Regions from separate parts of the Kocuria sp. UBA5001 genome, predicted to be linked through region 2. Evidence: riboswitches for the same ligand, from Rfam matches in the RefSeq annotation. Region 2 holds a riboswitch; each other region holds the start of a gene.
What was found. Region 2 has a riboswitch for S-adenosylmethionine ahead of B3G12_RS08820 (cobalamin-independent methionine synthase II family protein). Riboswitches for the same ligand answer to the same signal wherever they lie in the genome.
Positions count from the first base shown of each region.

Region 1: another riboswitch for S-adenosylmethionine. It lies ahead of B3G12_RS10295 (methylenetetrahydrofolate reductase); the one in region 2 lies ahead of B3G12_RS08820 (cobalamin-independent methionine synthase II family protein).
Region 3: another riboswitch for S-adenosylmethionine. It lies ahead of B3G12_RS00530 (bifunctional o-acetylhomoserine/o-acetylserine sulfhydrylase); the one in region 2 lies ahead of B3G12_RS08820 (cobalamin-independent methionine synthase II family protein).

Region 1 covers NZ_DGYR01000017.1:2,523-9,161, reverse strand. The annotation lists gene B3G12_RS10310 (hypothetical protein) at 1-12, opposite strand, end outside; gene B3G12_RS10305 (TetR/AcrR family transcriptional regulator) at 101-799, opposite strand; gene B3G12_RS10300 (MFS transporter) at 877-2,490, shown strand; SAM riboswitch class IV at 2,471-2,586, shown strand; gene B3G12_RS10295 (methylenetetrahydrofolate reductase) at 2,629-3,636, shown strand; gene metE (5-methyltetrahydropteroyltriglutamate--homocysteine S-methyltransferase) at 3,888-6,398, shown strand; gene B3G12_RS10285 (aminotransferase class V-fold PLP-dependent enzyme) at 6,493-6,639, shown strand, end outside.
Region 2 covers NZ_DGYR01000013.1:197,716-204,354, reverse strand. The annotation lists gene B3G12_RS08840 (acetyl-CoA C-acetyltransferase) at 1-753, opposite strand, end outside; gene B3G12_RS08835 (CoA transferase subunit B) at 750-1,427, opposite strand; gene B3G12_RS08830 (CoA transferase subunit A) at 1,424-2,224, opposite strand; gene B3G12_RS08825 (IclR family transcriptional regulator) at 2,395-3,228, shown strand; SAM riboswitch class I at 3,343-3,429, shown strand; gene B3G12_RS08820 (cobalamin-independent methionine synthase II family protein) at 3,444-4,655, shown strand; gene B3G12_RS08815 (MFS transporter) at 4,983-6,404, shown strand; gene B3G12_RS08810 (thiolase family protein) at 6,601-6,639, shown strand, end outside.
Region 3 covers NZ_DGYR01000001.1:105,604-112,242, forward strand. The annotation lists gene B3G12_RS00515 (SGNH/GDSL hydrolase family protein) at 1-212, shown strand, start outside; gene B3G12_RS00520 (GNAT family N-acetyltransferase) at 346-1,161, opposite strand; gene metX (homoserine O-acetyltransferase MetX) at 1,289-2,455, opposite strand; gene B3G12_RS00530 (bifunctional o-acetylhomoserine/o-acetylserine sulfhydrylase) at 2,452-3,894, opposite strand; SAM riboswitch class IV at 3,969-4,087, opposite strand; gene B3G12_RS00535 (VOC family protein) at 4,193-4,831, shown strand; gene B3G12_RS00540 (CPBP family intramembrane glutamic endopeptidase) at 4,973-5,737, opposite strand; gene B3G12_RS00545 (sensor histidine kinase) at 5,969-6,639, shown strand, end outside.

The DNA.
Region 1 (6,639 bases), on a different contig from region 2:
CGTCGTGCCCACGAACGTCCCCTCGCTCGCGGCAGCGGACGGGCTCGCGGTACCCTCACCGACGGGCCCACCGTGCGACCCGCGCCCTCTCGGCTCCGTCTCAGCCCAGCTGCGCCCGAACCCCGGCGAGGTAGATGTCCACCCCGGCGAGGAACTGTTCGCGGTCGTCATGCTGCGCGAAGCCGCGGGCAATCGTGTTCAGGAACGGGAACTCGTGGGCGTCCAGGGCGAGCCAGGCGTCCGCGAACTCCTGCAGGTGCTCCTCCTGGCTCACCCCCTCCTCCAGGAACGCGGCCGGCATCTCGCGGATCTCGGCGCCGCTGCCCACCACGAAGGACAGCAGCCCGCTGGCGGCGTTGAAGCACTGCGCGCTCGTGAGCTGCATCCGCATGAACTGCTGGCCCATCGCCTCGAAGATGCGCAGGGAGTTGGGCTGCATGGTGGTGTCGCGCAGCAGGTACGCCCCGGCCCACTCGTGCGCCTGCAGGGTGTCGAACAGGGTGGCAGAGAGTGTTCGCAGCACCTCGAACGGGTCCTCCCGCACGTCGACGCCACTCAGGACGTCCGCGAGGATCGCGTTGGTCGCGCGGTCGAGCAGCTCATCGCGCCCGGTCACGTAGTGGTAGATCGCCCCCACACCCGTCTCCATGCGGGCCGCGAGCGCCCGGAAGGTCAGGGCGTCCTGGCCCGCCTCGTCGAGCAGCGCCACGGAGGCATCGACCACGGCGGGCAGGGAGAGGGCTGGCCGGCTCCCCCTGGGGCGGCCGCGGGTGCGCTTGGACTCGGGTGCTGGACTCATGGATTGCACTTTACCGAACCCCGTTCTAATATCGCAGCAGGTTGAAATTAGAACCATGTTCGAGAAAGGCTCACGCCATGTCCCACACCACCTTCGAGCCGGTGACCTCCCCCTCGCGGGAGAGCGCTCCGGCCACGATCGTCGGCAAGACGATCAGCCAGGCCTGGCTGCCGTTCGCAGCCCTGTGCCTCTGCTTCTTCGTCGAGATGGTGGACAACACCGTCCTGACCATCGCCCTGCCCACCATGGGCCGGGACCTGCACGCCTCCACCACCCAGCTGCAGTGGGTCACCGGCGCGTACTCGCTGATGTTCGGCTCCCTGCTGCTCACCTCCGGCTCCCTCGCGGACCGCTTCGGCCGACGCCGCGTGCTCACCGTGGGCCTCGCCGGTTTCGGCCTGGTCTCCGCCCTGGTCTGGCTGGTCCAGGACGCGGGCCAGCTGATCGCGCTGCGCGCCGTCATGGGCATGTTCGCCGCGTGCATGGCACCGGTGACCATGTCCCTGGTCTTCCGCCTGTTCGACGACGAGAAGGTGCGGATGCGCGCCATCTCGATCATGGTCATCATCGGCATGAGCGCGATGGCACTGGGCCCGGTCGTGGCCGGCGGCGCCCTGGAGTCCGTGAGCTGGCACTGGCTGCTGTTCGTCAACACCCCGATTGCCGCCTTCGCGATCCTCGGGCTGCTGTACGGGGTGCCCAAGGACACCGCCGAGGACCTGCACACCACGCCCCTGGACCTCCCCGCCGCACTGGCCACCATGGCCGCCATGGGCCTCGGCTGCTACGCACTGACCAGCGGCGTCGACAACGGGTGGACGTCTCCCGTCACCCTCGCCTGCTTCGTGGGAGCGGCCCTCGCCGTCGTCGTGTTCATCGCCCGGGAGCGCGGCGCCGCGCACCCCATGATCGACCTCGCCGTCCTCACGCGCCCCACCGTGCGCGGCGCCGCACTGGCCCAGCTCGGCAGCTCCGTGGCCATGATGGCGGCGATGTTCATGCTGATCCTGCACTTCCAGTACGCCCTGGGCTGGTCCCCCATGAAGGCCGGTCTCGGCAACCTGCCGTTCGTGGTCATGATGATCATCTCGAGCCCCATCTCCGAGAAGCTGATCGCGAGGTTCGGTCACCGCGTCACCTGCATGATCGCCACCGCGAGCGTGGTCCTCGGCACCCTGGTGCTGGCCTTCGGGGTGGAACACGGCTACTGGGTGCTCGCCGCCGGCATGGGCCTGATGGCCATGGGCCTGCGCATCATCATGACCGTGTGCGCCGTGGCGCTGATCGAGGCCATGCCCGAGGACCAGACCTCCATGGGCACCGCGCTCAACGACGTCAGCCAGGAGCTCGGCAACTCGCTCGGCACCGCCGTGGTGGGCACCATCCTCGCCGCGCTCGTGGCCAGGACCCTGCCGGACGGTCTGTGGTCCGCGGACTTCCTGGAGTCCTTCTTCCACGGCGAGCGCGTCATCTACCTGGTGGTCGCCGTGCTGGTGGCCGTGATCAGCGGCTACGGCTCTGCACCACGCTCACCAACTCCCACGCCGCGGACGAGCACTGAGCCCCGCCCCGCTGCGCCCGGCGTGCGACCTCCCGTTGCACGCCGGGCGCACGCCCGTCTGCCCCTTGACGGCCACGGTGTGAGCCGTGCTACGCTCTCGAACAACAAAGGATCAAGAGTCCCGGTATAAAGCTCTGGCTAGCCGGGCGGCAACCCTCCTGCTGTAGTGGGGTGCCCCAGATGACGATCCGGCCGTTGCGCAACCGCGTAATGGCAAGTACGGCGCTCGGAACTGGACCTCCGGCGTCAACGTCGGAGGTTTTTTCACATGTCCGCACCGTCGCTCGCACCGCAGCAGACCCCGGCCCGGCAGCAGGCCCCGGTGGCTGACCCGCCCACGGGCACGTCCTGGCTCGTGCGCCGCCCCCGGCGTTCCACGCTCGTGTCCTTCGAGGTGTTCCCGCCCCGCCCGGACGCGGACCCGGACACCGTGTGGTCCCACATCGACGCCATGGCCCAGGCCGGTCCGGACTTCTTCTCGGTCACACACGGGCACTCCGCTGGCACGGGTGTCTCCCGGGAGGCACTGCGCCACCTGCGCCGCACCACGAGCACCCCCGTGATGGCCCACTTCACGTGCGGCGGCACGGACCGCGCGGGCCTGGAACGCTCCGTGGAGCAGCTGCTCGACGACGGTGTTCGCGACCTCCTCGCGCTGCGCGGGGACCCGCCGCTGGGCAGCGGGCAGTGGGAGACTCCCCGTGGCGGGCTCGGCCGCGCCTCGGAACTGGTCTCGCTCATCCGTGACGTCGAGCGGCGCCGCTTCGGAGACGGCTACCGCCCCGGGACCCGGCCGCTGTCGGTGTCCGTGGCATGCTACCCCTCCCCCGCCCGTGGCCGGGACTTCGAGGCGGACCTGGCGTCCCTGTGGGAGAAGCAGGAGGCCGGCGCGGACTACGCGATCACCCAGGTGCTCTACGAGCCCGAGGACTACGCCCGCTTCCTGGAGCGCGCCCGCTCGGAGGGCATTCACATCCCGGTGGTCGCCGGGCTGATGCCGCTGAGCAACCCGCAGCGGTTGCGGCGGATGACAGAGATCACCGGCGTGGCCGTGCCGAAGCGGCTCACCGACTTCCTGGCGGCGGGCACCCCGGACGAGCTGCGCCGCCGCGGGATCGCCGCCACGCTCTCACTGATCGACGACCTGCTGGACCTCGGCTGCGCGGGCTTCCACCTCTACACGTTCAACCGCCCGGACGCCGCTCTGACCATCCTGGAGCACCTGCGCGTGCGGGACGCCGCCCGCGAGTACCGGGGCCGCAGCCCGGCCTCCTGAGCCGACGCCGCGGCGTCGCCGTCATCCTCCCGCCGCACCTCTCCCACTCCCTCAGGCCCCGCTCCGCGAGCCCACCCGCCCGCGGTCGCGGTATCGCACACCCTTTTCCCGCCCGCACCGGGCAGCCCAGCCCCGCACGTCACGCAGCAGGGCGGCAACCCGGCCCCGTCAGCACCACAGACGATCACCACCGACCGAAGCATCCACGCCACCAGGCATCGCATCCACCAGAGATTCACGAAGGAGTTCCCATGACTGCTCGACCCACCACCCCGTTCCCCACCGCCACCGTTCTCGGCTATCCCCGCATCGGCCCGGACCGCGAGCTGAAGAAGGCGCTCGAGGCGTACTGGGGCGATCCGGTCCAGCACCCTGCCCAGACAGTGCTGGACACGCTCGCCGCACTGCGGGAACGCACCACCTCCCGGCTCACGGGGCTCGGCCTGAGCGCCCCGGCCGCGGTGCCCTCCGAGGGCTTCGCCGTGGACCACGTGCTCGACACCGCCCTGGCCCTGGGTGCGGTCCCCGCCCGCTTCGCGGCGGACGGCTACCGTCCCGCCGCCCCGGACACCCCGCGCGGCATCGAACTGGTGACGGCACTGTCCCGCGGGACGGACCACCTCGAACCGCTCGAACTGACCAAGTGGTTCGACACCAACTACCACTACTACGTGCCGGAGATCGGCCCGGACACCCCCCTGAGTGCGCACCCCGAGAGTCTGGTGCAGCGTTTCGCCGCCACACTCGCGGCCACGGGCACGGTCACCCGCCCCGTCCTGGTGGGGCCGCTGAGCCTGCTGCTGCTCTCTCGTCCCGAGACCACGGACGACTCCGGCGTCCGCCCCCTGGACCGGCTCGAGGACGTCGTGGCCCTCTACACCACCCTGCTCTCCGCTCTCGCGGACGCCGGAATCCCGTGGGTGCAGCTGGACGAGCCCGCCCTCGCTGCGGACGGGTGGCAGCTGCCGCGCGCCGAGCTCGTGGCCGCTCTGGAGACCGTCTACGCGCGGCTGAGCTACCCCGCCCACCGGCCGCAGATCCTCGTGACCGTCGGCTACGGGGACGCCGGCGAGGACGCGCAGCTCGCCCTGGCCCGTACGGACGTGGACGCCCTGGCCGTGGACCTGGACCGCGGCGACGTCCCCGGCGAGGCCGCCCTGCGGGCGTGGGGCGAGCGCCCGGTCGTGGCCGGCGTGGTCGGCGGCCGCACCGTGTGGCGCACGGACCTCGCACGGGCCGTCCAGAAGCTGGACCTGCTGCGCTCCCGTGCCCACGGACCGGTGGCCGTGGGCACGGCGACGCCGCTGCTGCACGTGCCGCACGACGCCGCCCGCGAGACCGGGCTGGACCCGGCCGTGCGCGCCTGGGTGGCGTTCGCGGACCAGAAGGTCGGCGAGGTCGTGGAACTGGCGCGCGGCGTGGAGCAGGGATGGGAGACGGTGGCCGAGACGCTGCGCCACGACGCCGCCGTGCGCGAGGCCCGCGCGAACCACCCCGCCACGCACCGAGCAGAGGTCCGCGAGCGCACCGCCGCCGTGCGGGACACTGACCGCCGCCGGGACACCGCCGAGGCCCGCCGCGCCGCGCAGCACGAGCGGTTGCAGCTGCCCGTACTGCCCACCACGACCATCGGCTCCTTCCCCCAGACCGCGGAGGTCCGCACGGCCCGCGCCGAGCACCGCGCCGGGCGCATCACGGACGCGCAGTACACCGCGCGGATCCGGGAGGAGATCGCCCACACGGTGCGCGCGCAGGAGGAACTGGGCCTGGACGTGCTCGTGCACGGGGAGGCGGAGCGCAACGACATGGTGCAGTACTTCGCGGAGGCCCTGGACGGCTTCGCAACCACCCGCCACGGCTGGGTGCAGTCCTACGGCTCACGGTGCACGCGCCCCTCGATCCTGTTCGGTGACGTCTCCCGACCCGCGCCCATCACGGTGGACTGGACCTCCTACGCGGCGTCCCTGTCCGAGCGGCCCGTCAAGGGAATGCTCACGGGCCCGGTGACGATCCTCGCGTGGTCCTTCGTGCGCGACGACGCCCCCGCCGCGGAGGTCGCGGACCAGGTGGCGCTGGCACTGCGGGACGAGATCACGGACCTGGAGGCTGCCGGGACCGCGATCATCCAGGTGGACGAACCCGCCCTGCGTGAGCTGCTTCCGCTGCGTGAGGCGGACCGTCCGGAGTACCTGGACTGGTCCGTGGGGTCCTTCCGCCTGGCCACGGGCGGGGCGGCCACGGACACGCAGATCCACACGCACCTGTGCTACTCGGAGTTCGAGACGGTGCTGGGCGCGATCGACGGTCTGGACGCGGACGTCACCACCTTGGAGGCCTCCCGGTCCGGTTCGGGCATCGTGGATGGGCTCGCCGCCGCGGACTTCCCGCGGGATGTGGGTCCCGGCGTGTGGGACATCCACTCCCCGCGCGTTCCCACCTTCGAGGAGGTCGCCCAGCGCGTGCGCCACGCCGCCCACTCGATCGGCGCCGAGCGCGTGTGGGTCAACCCGGACTGCGGCCTGAAGACCCGCGGCTGGACGGAGACGGAGGCCGCCCTGGACCGGCTGGTGGCCGCGGCCGTCACGGTCCGCGGGGAGCTCGCGCGAGAGGGCGACGCCCCTGCCGACGCCGCCGCACGGGCCGTCCCCGGGGCGGGTCGCCCGGGTACCGAGCACCACGGGGACCCGCAGCACGACACCGACCGCGCCCGTTCGACCCACGCGGCGCCGGCCAGCGCGAGGGTCGGCGCCCCGAAGCGCTGACCCCGGGCCCGGCCCACGAAGCACACCGAGCACGATCCGCGGCCCCGCATCCCTCCGGGGCGGGGCCGCGCGGCACCGAGAAACGGAGAACGTCTTGAGCGACACCACAGCTCGCGCCCCGCTGGGGACGCCAATCGTCCAGCCCATCCACCACAGCGCGGCGTACGCGTTCGACTCCCTCGCGGAGGCCCGCGCGGTGTTCGCGCAGCGGGCCGGTGGGTTCACGTACGCGCGGACCGGC
Region 2 (6,639 bases):
CGAGTTGCCCGCGGTGATCGTGCCGTCCTTGGTGAACGCGGGGCGCAGCTTGCCGAGCCCCTCCGCCGTGGAATCGGGACGGACGCCCTGGTCCTCCGCGACGGTCACGGGGTCACCCTTGCGCTGGGGGATCTCGATGGGTGCGATCTCCTCCGCGAACACGCCGTCCTGCTGGGCCTTGCCTGCGAGCTGGTGGCTGCGCGCCGCCACCTCGTCCTGCTCCTGGCGCCCGATGTGCCGTTCCGTGTTGCCCGTCTCCGTCAGCTCACCCATGGCCACGCCCAGCGCGGAGTCCACCAGGCCGTCGTGGGCCAGGGAATCGGCGAGGGTCATGTCCCCGTAGGACTTCCCCTTGCGGGCACCCAGTGCCAGGTGGGGTGCGTTGGTCATGGACTCCATGCCACCGGCCACCACCACGTCCGCCTCGCCCGCGCGAATCATCCGGGCAGCCTCCGTGACGGCCACCAGCCCGGAGAGGCACACCTTGTTGAGGCTCATGGCGGGCACGCTCATGGGCAGCCCGGCGGCCACGGCGGCCTGCTTCGCCGGGTTCTGGCCGTTGCCCGCCTGCACCACGTTGCCCATGTAGACGTGGTCCACGTCCTCCGGGGCTACCTCGGCCCGTTGCAGCGCGTGCTTGATGGCGTGCGCCCCCAGGTCCACGGCGCTCTGGGACGCGAGCGCTCCCAGCAGCTTTCCCTGCGGGGTGCGGGCCCCGTTGACGATCACGATGTCGTTGGCGTTCTCGGTCACTGTTCCTCCTGAACGGGTACGGAATCGGGGGTGACGTCCACCAGATCCACCCGGTAGTTCGCTTCGGTCTTTTCGGCCACTTCGTCCTCGCTCACCCCTGGGGCCAGGGTGCGCAGCACGAGCCCGGCGTCCTCGACGTCGAACACGCACAGGTCCGTGATGATGCGGTCCACCACGCCCACACCGGTGAGCGGGAGGTCGCACTCGTGCTTGAGCTTCGCGGAGCCGTCCTTGGCCACGTGCTCGGTGAGCACCAGCACGCGCGGCGTCCCGGCCACGAGGTCCATGGCGCCGCCCATGCCCTTGACCATCTTGCCGGGAATCATCCAGTTCGCCAGGTCTCCCGTCTCGGAGACCTGCATGGCGCCCAGGATCGCCATCTTCACGTGCCCGCCGCGGATCATCCCGAAGGACGTGGCGGAGTCGAAGATCGCCGCGCCCGGCTGCAGCGTGATGGTCTGCTTGCCGGCGTTGATGAGGTCCGGGTCCTCGTCCCCCTCGTACGGGAACGGGCCCATGCCCAGCACGCCGTTCTCGGACTGCAGCACCACGCTCACCCCGGGCGGCAGGTTGTTCGCCACCAGGGTGGGGATGCCGATGCCCAGGTTCACGTAGTCGCCGTCGGCCAGTTCCGACGCCGCGATGGCCGCCATCTCGTCGCGCGTCCAGCTCATGCCGCGTCCCCTTCCGTGCGGCGGCCCGCGGTGGGCCGTTCTTCCGCGCCGCTCTCCGGCGAGCGCCGGTCCTCTGCCGCGCGCACGACGTCGCCCTCGGGCCTCGGCCGCGTGGTGCGCTGCTCGATCTCCTTGGGCACCCCGGAGTACCGCACCACGTGCTGCACGTACACGCCGGGGGTCACGATGTGGTCCGGGTCCAGCTCGCCGGGAGCCAGCACCTCCTCGACCTCCGCGAACGTGACCTTCCCGGAGGCCGCGCACACCGGGTTGAAGTTGCGGGAGGTGCGCCGGTAGACCAGGTTGCCGTCCGTGTCCCCGCGCCAGGCGTGCACGAGCGCCACGTCCGCCACGATCCCGCGCTCCTGGACGTAGGTGCGCCCGTCGAACTCGGCGGTGGGCTTGCCCTCGGCCACGGGGGTGCCCACCCCGGTGGCCGTGTAGAACGCGGGGATCCCTGCCCCACCGGCGCGCAGCCGCTCCGCGAGGGTGCCCTGCGGAGTGAACTCCACCTCCAGCTCGCCCTCCAGGAACTGGCGCGCGAACTCCCTGTTCTCCCCCACGTAGGAGGCGAGCACCGTGGAGACCTGGCGGTTCTCGAGCAGCAGCCCGAGTCCCTTGCCGTCCACGCCCATGTTGTTGGAGACCACGGTGAGGTCTTTGACGCCGCTGTCCCGCACCGCCTCGATGAGGTCCCGCGGGATGCCGGAGAGACCGAACCCTCCCACCGCGAGGGTCATGCCGTCCCGCAGCGTCTCGGCCAGCAGGCCGGTGACGTCGTCCCTGAGTTTGGACATGGCCGCCCTTTCCGGATTGTTCCGTGTGATCTGCCTCTCACCCTAGGAAGGGTTCACATCCTGGTCAAAGAAATCCGTGGTGCGTCGCGGAACGAGCCACATTCTGGAAAACTGGCGGTTGATCGTCCACATCGTGGACAAGCGGGGCCTGGCGGGCAGAGGAGACGGCGATGGCGAGAGCGGCGGAGCAGCCGGGCGGCGCGGAACGGGCGCGGGCGACGACGTCGCGGGCCGCAGCGACGTCGGGCACCCAGGTGGTCGGACGGGTCGCCGCGGTGCTGCAGGCCGTGGCCGCCGCGGGAACCGCTGGCACCGCCGAGGTCGCCCGCAGCACGGGGCTCACCCGCCCCACCGCCCACCGCCTGCTCACCGCACTGGCCCACGAGGGACTGCTCGACCGGGACGACACCGGTCGCTGGGCGCTCGGCTTCGAGCTGACCATCCTGGGGGCGGTGACCGCTCAGCGCTACCCGGCGCAGGACCTCGCCACCCCGCACCTGCGGCGCCTCGCCGAGGCCACCGGCGAGTCCGCGTTCTTCTCCGCCCGCCGCGGGGACGAGGTGATCTGCCTCGAACGCGCCGAGGGCTCGTTCCCCGTCCGCTCGCACGTCCTGCACGAGGGCCTGCGACTGCCCCTGGGCGTCGCCTCCGCGGGGCTGGCCATCCTCGGCCACCTCCCGGACGAGCAGCTGGAGGGCGCGCTCGCCGCCACCCGCGAGCGCCGCAGTGAGCTCGGCCCCCAGCACGACGACGCCCACGTCCGCGGTCTCGTGGCCCAGGTCCGCGAGCACGGCTGGTCCCTGAACCCGGGGCGGATCGTGGAGGGCTCGTGGGGCATGGCCGCCGCGGTCTTCGACGCCTCCGGCCAGCCCCGCTACGCGCTGTCCCTCACGGGGATCGAGTCCCGCTTCCGCCCGCCGCGGCAGCAGCAGCTGGGCACCGCGCTGCTGGACCAGGCACACAGGCTCAGCACGGCACTGCGCACGGGCCGAGCGACGTCGTAGCCCGCCCCGCACGAGGCTCGCACACGGCCCGGGCGACGTCGTCGTCCGCCGAGAGTGCGCCACAGGCCCGCCATGATTCGCCCGCCCACCTCCGCGTGCTGTTGGATGGAGGGGCAACCATCCAGAGCGGCCGAGAGATCTGGCTCGTCGAAGCCGCAGCAACCGGATCACCCCCGGTGCTAATGCCAGAACCGATGGAAAGGACGCACCACCCCATGCCCCACAACACCGACCGCATCCAGACCACCCACGTGGGCTCGCTGCCCCGCACGCCCGAGCTGCTGGAGGCCAACAACCGTTTCCAGGCGGGCGAGATCGACCTCCCCCAGCTGGGCGAGGCGCTCGACGAGGGGGTCAAGGAGATCGTGCGCACCCAGCGCGAGATCGGCATCGACATCGTCAACGACGGCGAGTACGGCCACACCACGTCCGGCGCCGTGGACTACGGGGCCTGGTGGAACTACTCGTTCCACCGCCTGGGCGGGCTGACCCCCACGGACGAGGACCGCTGGAACGACGCGGAGAAGCACCGCTCCAGCCCGGGGCACATCGTGCTCACGAGCTTCCCCGACCGCCGCGACCGCGAGCGCTTCCGGGACGCCTACGAGGACCCCACGGCGGGCGTGCTGGCGCACCGCAACACGGTCTCGCAGCCCAAGATCACGGGCCCGCTGACCTACACGGGTCAGGAGGCGGTGGCCGGCGACATCCGCCGCGTGAAGGACGCGATGGCACTGAACGGGGCCACGCAGGGCTTCGTCGCCGCACTGTCCCCCGGCTCCTGCGCCCGCGTGAAGAACGAGTACTACGCCACGGACGAGGAACTGGTCTACGCCTGCGCGGACGTGATGCGCGAGGAGTACAAGGCCATCGTGGACGCCGGGCTGACCGTGCAGATCGACGACCCCTCGATCGCCGAGTCCTGGGACCAGATCAACCCGGAGCCCACGGTGGAGGACTACCTGGACTTCACCCGGCTGCGCGTGGAGGCCCTGAACCACGCCCTGCGCGACCTGCCGCAGGAGCAGATCCGCTTCCACCTTTGCTGGGGCTCGTGGCACGGCCCGCACACCACGGACCTGGAGCTGAAGTACCTCGTGGACCTCATGCTCACCATCAACGCGCAGGGCTACAGCTTCGAGGCGTCCAGTCCCCGCCACGGCCACGAGTGGAAGGTCTGGGAGGAGCACAAGCTGCCCGAGGGCAAGGTGGTCTACCCCGGCATGGTCTCCCACTCGACCAACGGCGTGGAGCACCCGGAGCTGGTGGCGCAGCGCATCGAGCAGTACGCCTCGGTGGTGGGCCGCGAGAACGTCATCGCCTCCACGGACTGCGGGCTGGGCGGGCGCTTGCACCCGCAGATCGCGCTCGCGAAGCTCGGGTCGCTCGTGGAGGGCGCGCGGATCGCCTCGCAGCGCCTCTTCTGAGCCCTTCCGCCTCTTCCAGCACCGACGACGACGCCGCGCGCGCCGTCACGCGGGCCCGACACCTCCACGGAGTGCCGGGCCCGCGGTGCATGGTGACCCCGCCCTGCCGGGACGTCGCGGGCGTGGCCGTGCCGGTGCGCGGAGGTGACGTGCCGCCAGGGAAGCCTCGCGACGACGCCGTAACATATACGATTTTATACACGACATGCGTGACCGGGCTCACACGCATGCGTACACTGCCGTTTCAAGACCAATCGGTCGGTTATTGCATTCAGGCCCCTGCCTCTGGCACCGCGGACGCCGGTCCGAAGATTCTGGAGATCCACCATGGCATCAACCACCACAGCGCCCGCGCAGGGCCACACCATGAGCCGCGAGGAGCGCAAGGTCCTCGCGGGCACGCTCGTGGGCACCACCATCGAGTGGTACGACTTCTTCATCTATGCCCAGGCCGCCGCGTTCATCCTGGCCGCGCACTTCTTCAACCCGCTCACCGCCGAGAACCCCCAGTTCGGTCAGATCATCTCGTGGGCGACCCTGGGCATCAGCTTCCTCTTCCGCCCGCTGGGCGCGATCGTGGCGGGGCACATCGGCGACCGCTTCGGGCGCAAGGTCACGCTCGTGATGACCCTGTTCGGCATGGGCGCGGCCACCACGCTGATCGGCCTGCTGCCCACGTACAGCCAGATCGGCATGGCGGCACCCATTCTGCTGATCCTGCTGCGCATCCTGCAGGGCTTCTCCGCCGGCGGTGAGTGGGGCGGCGCGGCCCTGATGTCCGTGGAGCACGCCCCCGTGAACAAGCGCGGACTCTTCGGCGCGTACCCGCAGATCGGCGTGCCGATCGGCATGCTCATGGCCACCCTGTTCATGTTCGGCCTGAGCACGGGGCTGACGCCCCAGCAGTTCGAGTCCTGGGGTTGGCGCGTGCCGTTCCTGTTCTCCATCGTGCTGATCTTCGTGGGCTGGCTCATCCGCCGCTCGGTGGACGAGTCCCCGGTGTTCCTGGAGATGCAGCAGCGCGCCAAGGAGTCCTCCGCGCCCCTCGGCCAGCTCTTCCGCAAGAACCCCCGCGAGGTCCTGCTCGCCGCGCTGATCTTCGCCGGCAACAACGCCGCGGGCTACCTGGTGATCGCGTTCTTCGCCTCCTACGGCACGAAGGTCCTGCACATGTCCCGGCCGGAGACCCTGGTCGCCTCCCTGGTGGGCGGCATCGGCTGGCTGATCTTCACCATGCTGGGCGGCTGGATGTCGGACAAGGTGGGACGCAGGCGCACATTCATGATCGGCTACGGCATCATCATTGTGTGGGCCATCCCCATGTGGTGGCTGCTCAACACGGCGTCCCTGCCGCTGTTCGCCCTGGCGATCTTCGTGCTGACCATCGGCCTGGGCCCGTCCTACGGACCGCAGTCGGCCATGTACGCGGAGATGTTCCCGGCCCGCGTGCGCTACTCGGGCGTCTCGATCGGCTACGCGCTGGGCTCGATCATCGGCGGTGCGTTCGCGCCCATGATTGCCGAGCTGCTGCTCGCCCGCACCGGCCAGGCGTGGACCATCGGCGTCTACATCTCGCTGCTGTCCCTGGTGTCCTTCATCGCGGTGTGCTTCGTGAAGAAGTCGGACCAGGGCAAGGACCTTCACGTGGCGGAGGTGCACCAGGAGTACGTCCAGGCGCACCCCGGGGAGAGCGTCCCCGCCGTCGCCGGCGAGCCGGAGACCACCTCCGCGCGTCGCCCCCGGCACTGACGCACCCTGCGCACCCCGTCCCGCGGCCCCCGACGAAGGGCCGCGGGACGCCACCCGAGAACCGGCCCGGCATCCGCACGGACGCCGGGCCTTCTCGTCTCCCCGGAGCGGGTGTCACCGATTGACGTGGCTCACACGATCGGGGAACCTGAGCAGTGAACGATCGGTCAGTAATCCTTCCCAGCTAGGAGTTGCCATGCCCTCTCTGCCGCAAGCCTTCCTCGTCGGGGGCGCC
Region 3 (6,639 bases), on a different contig from region 2:
CGGGCCACCCCGAGGAGCGCCCCGAGCGCACGTGGCGCGAGGCCCGCCGGGACGACATGGTGTGGGCCCGCAAGTACTTCGTGCCGTGGGTGGGCCGCCGCATCCGCCGCCGCAGCTCCGGCGACTACATCACCGCCAAGCGTCCCGCGTTCGGCCAGGCAACGATCCCCGGAGCGGGCGAGCAGATTCCAGAGCAGACCGAGGGGGCCTGAGCACCCCCGCTCCGCTCAACCGCACGACGACGGCGCCCGCCCCTTTCCGAAGTGCGGGCGCCGTCCTGCACGGACCGCCGCCGAGCCGCCCGCGTGGGAGGGCCACCAGCACGGAGGCGAGGACTCGTCCCCGTCACGGTGAGGCGCACGTGCGCGTGGCCGATCTCACCGTGGTGACGGGCACGAGTCCCACCCGCTGCAGGATGGGCCGCGAGTACTCGCTGCAGTCGACGTGGAGCAGTGTCCGCCCCCGGTCCCGGGCCGAGCGGGCTCTCCGGTCCACCAGGGCCCGGTACAGCCCGCGTCCACGGTGCTCCTCCAGGCACGCGCCGCCCCAGAGCCCGGCGAAGTCAGTGTGCTCGAGGAACTCGATGCGCCCGGAACAGACCACCTGGCCGTCCCCGTCGCGTACCGCCCACATCTCGAACGACTCGGGGGCACTGCGCCACCGCTCGACCAGTTCGTCCTGCTGGAGCCGGATGCGTTCTGGCGAGTCCTCGAAAACCCGTCCTGCCAGGTGCTCCGCCTCCCGCAGCTGCGCCTCCCTGGCTGCCCGCTCCACGGCGTACCCCCGGAGGGGCTCCTGCCCGGCGAGGGCGGCGAGGACTGCATCCGCCTCACCCACCATGACCGTCTCGGGCTCCCCGAGAGCGAAACCGTGGTGCTGGAGTCGGCTCAGCAGGTGGGGCAGCGGGTCGTGCGACCGGGTCTTCCACGAGATGTGGTCCACGCGGGGGTCCGCCTCACATGTTGTGATCACGTGGGCGATCAGGTCGTCCAGTTCTGCCCCGCCCATCGAGAAGGGCGCGGAGGAGACGAAGGCCCGCCGCCGCGCCGGGAACACCCCGGCGAGCAGGGGTCCGAGACGCAGCACGTCGGGTGCGTCGAGCATCTCGGCATCACCTCGCAGCTGCGTGTCGTAGGCGTCGAGCAGTGTTCGGGTCCGCATGCGGGAGAGTGTGACACCGACCACCCCGCGTGGCAAGGCCTCCCCACCCCTGCGCATCCAGGCCACACGGCGGGATGGGACGGATGCTGCGCCGCCCGTCCCGCGCCGATCTCACGTCATCCGGGCCTCAGTCCGGCAGCACCGTCCGCAGCAGCCGACCCACCTGCGGGGTCTCCAGCAGGAAGCCGTCGTGCCCGCTCGGTGACGTGATGGTGCGCGCCTCGTGCTCACCGGGCAGTGAGGCCGCGAGCTCGGCGGACTCCTCGGGCAGGAACAGCCGGTCGGAGTCCACCGCGGCCACGAGCCACTCGCACCGGGTTCGCGCGAGGGCCTGCCGGAGGCTGCCGCGGCCGCGGGCGACGTCGTGGGACATCAGCGTCTCGTTGACGCTGAGGTACGCGTTCGCGTCGAAGCGCGCGGCAAGCTTCCCCGCCTGGTGGTCCAGGTAGCCCTCCACCCGGTAGCGGCCCCGGGTGCCCGGGTGCGTGCCCGCAGGGTCCTCCCGCGGCTGGGCCTCCCGGTCGAAGCGGGCGGCGAGCTCGTGGGCGCTGCGGTAGGTGATGTGCGCGATCCGGCGTGCCAGCCCAAGCCCCTCGACGGGGTGCGGGCCCGCGTAGTAGTTGCCGTGGCAGAACCGAGGGTCCTGCCGGATGGCGAGCGCCTGCGCGTGACCCCACGCGAGCTGCTCCGCACTCACGCGGGCGTTGGCGGCGATCACCGCGCACGCCGCCACCCGCTCGGGGTGGCACACGGCCCACTCCAGCGCGCGGGCACCGCCCATCGAGCCGCCCACAACAAGCCTCCATCGCCGGATCCCGAGCCGGTCCGCGAGCCGCGCCTCCGCAGCCACGGTGTCCCGCACGGTGATGCGCGGGAAGCGCGAGCCCCACGGCGTGGCGTCCGGGGCGAGGCTCGCGGGGCCCGTGCTGCCGTGGCAGCCGCCCAGGATGTTCGCACACACGACGAACCAGCGGTTGGTGTCGATGGCCGCGCCCGGTCCAATGAGACCGTCCCACCAGCCACCGGCGTCCGCGGCGGCACGGCGGCCGTCCATGTCGAAGGGCGCTGTGTCCCCATAGCCCACGGTGGTGCCGCGCGCCGCGTGCGAGTCACCCGTGAGCGCGTGCTCGACAAGCACCGCGTTGGAACCGTCCGGGGCCAACTCGCCCCACGTCTCGTACGCCAGGCGCACGTCAGGCAGCCGGAACCCGGACTCCAGGGTGAGCTCCCCGATTTCCGCGGCCCGCACCACACCGTCCCGGCGCACCGCCGGGTCCGTCTGCCTCACGGTCATGCCGAGGGCTCGGCGTCCGCGCCCGCACGCGCCGTCGAGCCACCGTCCGTGCCAGCGGCGGGGTCCGCGCCTGGCCCGGTGCGGGTGGGCGCGCTCGACTCCGTGGCGGCCAGCGCCGAGAAGCCCGCCTCGAGGTCCGCGAGGATGTCCTCGATCCCCTCGGTGCCCACCGAGAGCCGCACGAAGCCGGGCTCCACGCCCGCCGCGCGCTGCTCGTCCTCGGAGAGCTGCGCGTGCGTCGTCGACGCCGGGTGTATCACCAGGGACCGCACGTCCCCGATGTTCGCCACGTTGGAGTGCAGGCTCAGCGCGTCCACGAACGAGATTCCCGCCTCCTTGCCGCCCTCCAGCACGAAACCGAGGACGGAACCGGCTCCTCGGGGGGCGTACTTGCGAGCCCGCCCGTGCCACGGCGAGGACGACAGCCCCGCGTAGGACACCGAGCGCACTTCGGGGCGGGCCTCGAGCCACTCCGCCACCCGCTGGGCGTTGTCAACGTGGCGTTCCACGCGCAGTGACAGCGTCTCGATCCCCTGCTCGATGAGGAAGGCGTTGAACGGGGAGATGGACGCGCCCAGGTCACGCAGCAGCTGCACACGGGCCTTGAGCACGTAGGACAGGTTGACGCCGAAGGCTCCGCCCTCCCCCAGATCCCGCGCGTACACCAGGCCGTTGTACGTAGGGTCCGGTTGACTGAAGCCCGGGAACCGCTCCGGGTCCGCGCCGTAGTCGAAGCGCCCCGCGTCCACGATGAATCCGCCGATCGCCGTGCCATGACCGCCCAGGAACTTGGTGCCCGAGTGCAGCACGATGTCCGCGCCCCACTCGATGGGCCGCACCAGGTACGGGGTGGCCACGGTGTTGTCCACGATCAGCGGCACCCCGGCCTCGTGGGCGATCCCGGCAACGGTCTCCACGTCCAGGACGTCGTTGCGGGGATTGGGGATCATCTCTCCGAAGAACGCCACGGTGGAGGGCCGCACGGCATCCCGCCACTGCTGCGGATCGTCCGGGTCCGCCACGAACGTGGTCTCCACTCCCAACCGCGGCAGCGTGTGGCGCAGCAGGTTGTACGAGCCGCCGTAGAGGGACGGGCTGGCCACCACGTGCGTGCCCGCCCCGCCCAGGTTGAGCACGGCCAGGGTTGCGGCGGCCTGCCCGGAGGAGACCATCAGCGCCCCCACTCCCCCTTCCAGGGAGGCGAGGCGGTTCTCCACCACCTCGGTGGTGGGGTTGGTCAGGCGGGAGTAGATGGGGCCCATGTCCTGCAGCGCGAACCGGGCCGCGGCGGTGTGCGCGTCAGGGAACACGAAGGACGAGGTCTGGTGGATGGGCAGGGCCCGTGAACCCGTCACGGGGTCCGGGTTCTGCCCCGCGTGGATCTGCCGTGTCTCGAACGCCCAGTCCTGGGGGTTGTCGGGGGTGGGTGCTGTGCTCATGGCCATTCGCCTTCTCGGAAGGATCAGGGGCCAGGCGCCCGTCCGCACGGTGCCCGCACGAACGGGCGACCGGTGGCCCGCGCTTGCCGTGGGCGTCGGACGACGTCCCGGCCAGGTCTTCACCCAGGGCACCCCGCCGCGGTGGGAGGGTTGCCGGTCAGCAAGCTGGGGCTTGACGCTGACTCTCGTGACCTAGACCTCCAGTTTGGGAACCCGGCCGCTGCCACGTCAAGTCCGGTGTCCGCAGTGTTGCACCCGAGGATTTGGAGGCCCGTGTGACGGGTGCCACGATGACTGCATGAAGCTGGACCACGTTTCCTTCGCAGCACAGCCGGACGGCCTGGAGGCCACCACCGAACGCATCGCGGACCGGTTGGGGATCGAGCCGGTGAAGGGCGGGGTCCATCCCCGCTTCGGCACCCGGAACATGATCCTGCCGCTGACAGACCACCAGTACGTGGAGGTCGTGACCGTGCTGGAGCACCCCGCCGCGGACAAGGCGCCGTTCGGGCAGGCCGTGCGTGCACGTTCGGAGGCCGGCGGCGGCTGGCTCGGGTGGGTCGTGGAGGTCCCGGACCTCGCCCCGTTCGAGCAGAAGCTGGGCCGACCCTCCGCGCCAGGCGGCCGGATCTTCCCGGACGGCCGCCGCCTGGACTGGCACCAGATCGGCGTCAAGGGCCTGATCGCGGATCCGCAGCTGCCGTTCATGATCCACTTCGACTCCGCGGACGAGATGCACCCCTCGCAGGCGCGCCTCACGGACGTCAGCCTGACGGGCATGGAGATCGCCGGTTCCCCCGAGCGGGTGACGGACTGGCTCGGCGGCCCCGTGGAGGACGTCCTGCGCTCGGTGGACGTCACGTGGTCCGCTCCCCACGGCACGCCCGGTCTTCTGGCGGTCACCTTCGGCACGCCGGACGGGCCCGTCACCATCTGATCCGGGGCACCGAGCCCTCCGGGTTCGACGACGCCGCTCGCACGGCCCCGCGACTCGGTTCGTCGTCGGGGCGAGCCACGGGGGGCACCATGATTGCGGACCCCATCAGCCTCGCCCCCGGGCTGGTGCTCGCGGTGGCGCTCAGCCGCCCAGGAGCTGGGGCACCAGGAACCCCACGGCGTCCAGCAGGAAGTGGCAGAGCAGCAGCGGGGCGAGCCGCCCACCGCGGCGGTAGCACCACACGAACACGAGCCCCATCACCAGGTTGCCGAGTGCCGGACCGATGCCCTGATACAGGTGGTAGCTCGCGCGCAGCATCGAGGACACCACTGCCACCGTCCACCACGAACGCCCCAGCCGCCGCATCCGGTCCGCGAGGAACGCCACCACGATGATCTCCTCCACCAGCGCGTGCCGCAGGGCGGTGAGCAGCAGCAGGGGGACGGTCCACCACGTGGTCTCCAGCGTGGACGTGGTGATCTCCGCCGTGATCCCAAGCGCGCGACCGGCCTGGTAGAGGGCGAGCGTCCCACCGCCCATCAGGACGAACAGCACGAGGCCCCACGCGGCGTCGTGCCCCGGGCGCCGGGTGTCCACGCCGATGCAGTGCAGCACGGCCGGGATCCGGGAGGTGGTGCCCGCGAGCAGGTGCAGCGCGAGCGCCACGGGCACCAGGGCAAAGCAGATCCCGGTGAGCCGGCGCAGGGCATCCAGCACGGGCAGCGGGCTCAGAGGCTGGTTGAGCGTCGTGGAGCTCTCCGCGATCGACGAGCGCAGCGCCATCTCCGCGAGGTCCAGCACGGAGTACACGGCGGAGGCGCCCAGGGAGACCCCGAGCACCAGGAGGATCTGCATCCGCAGGTCGGCGCGGGGCACACGGGGCGGTGGCTCGAGGGAATCGGTCACCCCACCATTGTGCGCGCGGCGGGACCGGTGCGCGCGTCGGCAGTTCCCGGGAGCGTCCCGCCGCAACCGTGCGGGCACGCTGCGCCCCGCGCCGAGCACGCGCCCTCCCTGCCGCCGCCCCGTCGGTGGATCCGTTGTCGGGCGGACCCATCGTGAAGGTGGCCGTCGTCGGGTCCACCCGCGAGACGGCGCGCCCCGCCGTTCGGGTCGCTCCGTCGGTAGTGGGAAGCCATGCGCCCGAGCCCCGTCGCCACGGACACCTCCCCGCCCCACCGAGCCCTGCAGCCGGGGTGGCGTCGGCGGGATGCCCTGGGTGCCGGCGTGCTGGCACTGGCCGGCGTTGAACTGGTCTACCTCTCCGACTTCGTGCAGTCGGTCCCGTGGAAGGCGGACGTCGGGTGGGTTGCCATGGGCGCCGTGGTGCTGGCCGCCCCGCTCGCCTGGCGGCGTCGCTTCCCTGTGGCCGTGATGGTGGCGGTGTCCTTCGTGTACTTCGCGCTCGGCACGTGGGCCGGGATCGAGATGTACGCCTCCCAGGTGGTGCTGTTCCTGGGCTTCTACTCCGTGGGGGCCTGGTGCCCGGACCGCCCCCGCGCCACGTGGTCCCGCGCAGCCGTGGCCGTGGGGATGGCGGTGTGGCTGGGCTGGAGCACCGTGGACCAGTTCACGGATCCGAAGGTGGGTGAGCACGGCGTCAACGCCTACATGGCCATCGCCGCGATCCAGTTCCTCGTGAACATCGCCTACTTCGCCGGGGCGTGGGTCTTCGGCGACCGGGCGTGGAACGCGGCCATCGAGCGGCAGGAGCTCGAGGCCGCCCACGCCGAGATCCGGCAGCAGCAGGAGCGGCTTGCGGAGCAGGCCGTGAGCCTCGAACGGCTCAGGATCGCCCGGGAGCTGCA